Regions from separate parts of the Aminipila sp. genome, predicted to be linked through region 2. Evidence: riboswitches for the same ligand, from Rfam matches in the RefSeq annotation. Region 2 holds a riboswitch; the other holds the start of a gene.
What was found. Region 2 has a riboswitch for glycine ahead of RTW14_RS06240 (alanine/glycine:cation symporter family protein). Riboswitches for the same ligand answer to the same signal wherever they lie in the genome.

Region 1 (3,217 bases), on a different contig from region 2:
TGTATTATAACATTTATTATTTAGCAGATCCGTTTTTGCTAAGTTTTACAACTAAACCACTGAGTGCGGCTAATGCTAAAATGTTTGGAATGACCATGAGTGCATTAAAAAAGTCTGCAAGCTCCCATACCAAATCGACTTTTAATGTTGAACCTAGGATGATAAATAAGACTACCAAGCAGGAATAAATTTTAACTGCCTTTTCACCAAATAGGTACTTCACATTAATTGCACCGAAAAAGTGCCAGCTGAGAATTGTTGAAAATGCAAAGAATAATAAGCAAATTGCAACATATAAGTCTCCCCAATTTCCGAAGCAGTTAACAAATGCGGCCTGTGCTAAAGCTGTGCCAGTTTTTCCAGTAGACATAGCCCCTGTACATAAGATTGAAAAAGCAGTAAGGTTTAGAATAATAAATGTATCGATAAACACACTAATCATGGCTCTTAGACCCTGCTCATGAGGAGTTTTGGCGGTAGCACGTGCGTGTGCATGAGGTGTTGAACCCATACCGGCTTCATTTGAAAATAAACCTCGTGCTACACCATAACGAATGGCTTCCTTTATAGTGATGCCGGCAGCGCCTCCAAGGACTGCCTCCGGCTTAAATGCACAAACAAAAATCATCTTTAATGCAGCTGGTAAATTTGAAATATTCATTGCTAATAAAATAATACTTCCTATTATATATATAAATGCCATGAGTGGAACAATCTTCTCTACAACCATGGAAAGGCGCTTTGTACCACCGATGAAGATAAAGGCCGCAACAACTGCAAGAAGGAGACCTATTACCAAAGGATTTAGGTTTATTCCTCTTGATGCAAAGGCTTCCGTAAAAGCACTGCCAATAGAATTGGACTGTACCATGTTACCCATAAATCCAAGAGCCAGTACGATAAAAATAGCAAAGGCAGTAGCAAGTATCTTGCCAAAAGTCCCTTTAAAAGCTTGTCTGATGTAATAAACAGGTCCCCCGGTAATGTGGCCGTCAGAGTCTACTGTTTTGTATTTCTGTGCAAGAGATGCTTCTGCATAAATGGTGGACATACCGAAAAAGGCACTAACCCACATCCAAAAGATTGCACCAGGACCACCGGAAATAAGTGCAGTAGCAGCACCAGCCAGGTTACCAGTACCTACTTGACCGCCAATGGCTGTAGCGATTGCTTGAAAAGGTGTCATTTCTCCGTTTTCACTTTTAGCCCCATTAAAACTGAAATCCTTAAATAGAAGCTTCCAGCCTTCGGTAAATTTTCTAATTTGAATAAATTTTAACCGAAAGGTAAACATTATTCCTGTACCGCATAGAAGAATGATAAGGAGAATACCCCACAAAAATCCATTGGCTTTTACTACTAGTTCTAACATAATTATTCTCTCCATTCATGACTTAACCCAGTTTGTGAAACAAATTGAATTATTTAAAGTAATAAAATAAGAGCTGATTGGTTATCAGCTCTCTGGGAGTAGAACATTTGCATACAATAGGAAGTTGCTATGGGCTTAGGTCGTTGTATTTTCCAATATAGACCATAAAAAAATCCGATACCTGTTTCTAGTGAAACGGGTTCGGACACCACATACTGAAAACCTATTGTTCTGATTTGTATGCCCTGTCCTTTTGCCTGAGAGATCGCTAGACTTTATTGCCTAACTTACACCTTCGGCGCTCGTTTTTATCAGTTATTTAACTGGAACTGATTTGAGACTCTCCAGAGTTATTAACATTGTTGTCAACATCAATGGCAACACATTAACATATAGAGAATTTAAATGCAATATAAAAATAAATATTCGAAATAATTAAAAGATTTCCAAAAGAATTTCAAAAGAAGTTACCTGTTGTAAATACACGAAATTTGTTATACAATAAATAATTAAACTTCTAATTATAATGTTATCAAGGTGGGGAAAGTAATTGAAACAACAAACATGGACAAACTATATTATTGTGGCACTATTAACAACCCAGCTTTTTATCGGTTATTTAGGTATACCTTTAATGAGTGGCAGTCGATTTTCTGTAGATTGTAAACCTGACATTATAATTGTTGGTGAGAATGAGGGTGGTAAGCCGCCAGTTGTGGTTGAGTCTGATGAAAGTGTAGCTAGGAGAGAAACTCTAAAACGTGACTTGGACAAAGGCTTGTTCATTCTTGTCAACAAACAAAATCCTGTAGATAGTAGTTATAAACCTGATGATTTGACAGCCATTAAGTATTTTGCTCCGGATCGCCCTCCAGAAGGCAGAGTGATGAGGGCAGAGGCAGCAGAGGCTTTTAATCGGTTATCAGAGGTAGCAGCAAAAGAAGGTTATGAAATAATTGTAACTACCGCTTATCGTTCTTATGAATTCCAAACGACCTTATACAACAATTATGTAAAAAGAAATGGACAGCAGAAGGCAGATACATTTAGTGCTCAGCCTGGGAAAAGCGAACATCAGACAGGGCTTGCGGCAGATGTAAGTTCTCCATCTGTAGGTTATCAGCTGACAGAGGACTACATCCATACGCCAGAAGGAAAGTGGCTCAATGATAATGCATATAAGTTTGGCTTTATCATAAGGTTCCCTAAAGGAAAAGACAGCATTACAGGATACATGTACGAGCCGTGGCATATTCGATATGTGGGAAAAACGGCGGCAAAAGAGATTTTTAATGAGGGATTTACCCTTGAAGAGTATTTAGAAAAGGAGATATAAAATGGCGCACTATTTTAATGAACCATCAAGAACATTTAACGAATATCTGTTAGTACCAGGATTTTCAGGCAAGAATTGTTCACCAGACAATGTAAGCCTTAAGACCCCGGTAGTAAAGTTTAAGAAGGGTGAAAAACCTTCAATTACAATGAATATTCCACTTGTTTCAGCTATCATGCAGTCTGTTTCAGACGACAAAATGGCAGTTGCTTTAGCTAAAGAAGGAGGAATTTCTTTTATATTTGGGTCACAGTCCATCGAAAGCCAGGCTGCAATGGTTAAAAAAGTAAAGAGCCATAAGGCAGGTTTTGTAACAAGTGATTCAAACCTGAGACCGGATCAGACTTTAGCAGATGTACTTGCATTAAAGCAAAGATGTGGACATTCTACTATTGCTATTACAGATGATGGAACTGCTGCAGGTAAGATACAGGGTATCGTTACAAGCAGAGATTACAGAGTGAGCCGTATAGACCCTAGTACAAAGATCTCAGAATTTATGACACCGT
Region 2 (3,217 bases):
GAGATACAAAGCAGAGTTCAAGCTGCCAGCAAGCAGGTTGAAAAGAAAGAAGGTACTGCTGCAACAGGTGACAGCGTAAAAATTGCTTATGTTGGCAAGATTGATGGAAAAGCATTTGAGGGCGGAAGTACTGGTGATGAAGGCACTACAATAACATTAGGAAGCAGCGGATATATTCCTGGATTTGATGATGGTGTTATTGGCATGAAAGTTGGGGAAAAGAAGACTATTAATTTAAAATTTCCAGCAGATTATGGTAAAGAAGAATTAAATGGCAAAGATGTGGCTTTTGATGTAACTCTTAGTGCTATAATGGTTAATGAAACTCCAAAATATGATTTGGAATTTGTAAAAGCTAATAGCAAGGAAAAAACTCTAAAAGCTTATGAAAAAAGTGTAAAAAAAGATTTACAAGAAAAAAAGAAATCTGCGGCTGAAGAAGAAATGAGAAATCAAATTTGGGCTACCATTATGGATAATTCAAAGGTGTTAAAATATCCAGAAACAGAACTTCAGGCTTGTAAAGATAAAAACCAAGAGTACTATGAAAATTATGCTAAGCAGTATAACATGGAGTTTCAGGCTTTTATAAAGCAATATACTGGAATGGATGAAAAGGCTTATAAAGATTATTTAAAACAATACTCAGAAGCAATTGTATCTCAGGAAATGGTTATGTATTCCATTGCCAAAGCTGAAAATATAAGCATCTCTGATAAAGAATATAAAGAAAAACTAAAAGCGTTCATGAAAGAACAGGGCGTTGAAGATGAAAAAGCTTTTGAGAAACAGTATGGAAAATCTTTTGAAGAATATGCAGGAAAAGATAATCTTATGAAGAGTTTTCTTCTTGAAAAGGTACTTGATTTTGCAGTAGACAATGCGAAAATAGTGCCTGCAGAGAAAAAAGCATAAATAGTAAAAAATTACAAAAAATAAATAAAAACATTGTTATTTTAAACAAAAAACTTGCATTGGGTTGTGTTATGTGCTAGAATTGATACATTAGTTTATCATCATGCATATATGCAACCCAATTTTGTATATGATGCGGAAATGAAACTATGATTCTCTGGAGAGCCTCTTTATGAGCGCCGAAGGTGTACGGTAAGTGTGATGAGCTTACTTATCTCTCAGGCAAAAGGACAGGGCATATAGTTATTTTAATTTAATTGAATTGCTATTGTTATTGTTTCTCTCTAGAAAGTCGATTTTATCGACTTTTTTTATTTTACTTTTTAATTTTATGTTTAAAAGGAGAGGAAAACAAAATGTTAGAACGATTTACGCAGATTTTAGTCAACATTGACAATGTTGTATGGGGTGTACCACTAATTGTACTTATAATGGGTACCGGTATATTCCTTACCATAAGACTTGGAGTTTTACAATTCAGGCATTTAGGAATGGCTCTAAAGTTTATGGTTAAAAATGAAGAGAATGGGATTGGTGAAGTAAGCAGTTTTGGAGCACTTTGCACGGCTCTGGCTGCTACTATAGGTACAGGCAATATTGTGGGAGTTGCTACAGCAGTTGTTACAGGAGGCCCAGGCGCTCTATTCTGGATGATTTTAGCTGCTTGTTTTGGAATGGCTACTAAATATTCAGAAGGACTACTAGCTGTAAAATACAGAACTCTTGACAGTAATACGGGACATTCACTGGGGGGACCATTTTACTATATTGAAAAAGGAATGGGGAGAAAATGGGTTTGGCTTGCTAAGGCATTTGCAACATTTGGTGTTGGTGCAGGGCTGTTAGGTATAGGCACGATTACGCAGGTTAATGGTATAGCTTCAGCTGTAAAACAAGTTTTTGATCCAAATAATGAAATGATGGTTTCTATGCTAGGCAACAGTTATTCAGTTGCCACTATAGCAGCAGCAATTGTTGTATCAGTAGCAGCAGCCCTTGTTATAATAGGAGGCATACAAAGAATTTCCAGTGTTTCCACCATTATCGTACCATTTATGGCTGTGGCATATGTTGCAATATGTGTTACTATACTTATATATAATGTAGCTGCTATTCCATCAGCAATACAAGAGGTTTTTGCCGGAGCTTTTGGGCTGAGAGCTGCTGCTGGTGGAGCATTAGGAGCAATGATGGTTGCTATGCAAAAAGGTGTCGCAAGAGGTATCTTTTCAAATGAAGCAGGGCTTGGAAGTGCACCTATTGCGGCTGCGGCTGCACAGACAAATGAGCCTGCTCGACAGGGCTTGGTATCAATGACGGGGACTTTTATTGATACAATTGTTATTTGTACTATGACAGGATTAACTATTATGGTTACAGGCTCTTGGGATATAGGGCTTGAGGGGGTAGCGGTTACATCAAATGCATTTTCCACAGGCTTACCATGGAACCCGCAAATTGGTTCATTTATATTAATGATGTGCTTGATTTTCTTTGCGTTTACAACTATTTTAGGCTGGGATTATTATAGTGAAAGATGCTTGGAATACTTAACAGGTGGCAACAAAAATATTTTAACTGGATATAGATGGTTGTACATAGTAGCAGTTTTAATAGGACCATTTTTAACTTTAGAGGCCGTATGGACTTTAGCAGATATCTTAAATGGATTAATGGCTATACCTAATCTAATTGCTCTAATTGCATTAAATGGTGTTATAGTTGCAGAAACAAAAAGTTATTTTAAAAGAAATCATCAATTGGCTATGGAATAATTCCATAGCCTTTTTCATATATTATAAAAGTACAGGCCTAATGGCTAAAATTACATAAAGAGGGGGAAATAAAGGTGACAAGTACAGAAGATATTAAGAACAAAGAGGTTATTAACATCTTTGATGGTAGAAGCATGGGATATGTAAGTGATATAGAGGTAAACCTTGAAACAGGAACCATAGAAGGGATTGTTATACCTTCACCTAAGAACTTTTTTAATATATTTGGAAGAAGTGAAGAAGATTATGTGATTAAATGGGAAAATATTAAAACGATAGGTGATGATGTAATCTTAGTTAATCTTGAAACTATGATTGAATAAAATAGTATGAAATTACGGTAAAATGCAATAATTCCTTTTCAAAATACACAAGATATAGTAGAATATATAATATGGCTATGTTGATTTAGGATGCAGGAAAAATAGTACGTATAAGTTTTTATATGATGGGGGTGACATTATGAGATGTCCATTTTGCGAAAATCCAGATACAAAAGTAATCGACTCAAGACCTACTGAAGAGGG

Region 1: it holds a riboswitch for glycine, as region 2 does, so the genes downstream of both, RTW14_RS05145 (alanine/glycine:cation symporter family protein) here and RTW14_RS06240 (alanine/glycine:cation symporter family protein) in region 2, are expected to answer to the same signal.

The regions. Positions count from the first base shown of each region.
Region 1 is NZ_DAMBYD010000003.1:217,246-220,462, reverse strand. It holds gene RTW14_RS05145 (alanine/glycine:cation symporter family protein) at 17-1,372, opposite strand; glycine riboswitch at 1,608-1,730, opposite strand; gene RTW14_RS05140 (M15 family metallopeptidase) at 1,923-2,708, shown strand; gene RTW14_RS05135 (IMP dehydrogenase) at 2,710-3,217, shown strand, end outside.
Region 2 is NZ_DAMBYD010000004.1:67,399-70,615, forward strand. It holds gene tig (trigger factor) at 1-915, shown strand, start outside; glycine riboswitch at 1,063-1,159, shown strand; gene RTW14_RS06240 (alanine/glycine:cation symporter family protein) at 1,272-2,690, shown strand; gene RTW14_RS06245 (PRC-barrel domain-containing protein) at 2,765-3,013, shown strand; gene nrdR (transcriptional regulator NrdR) at 3,153-3,217, shown strand, end outside.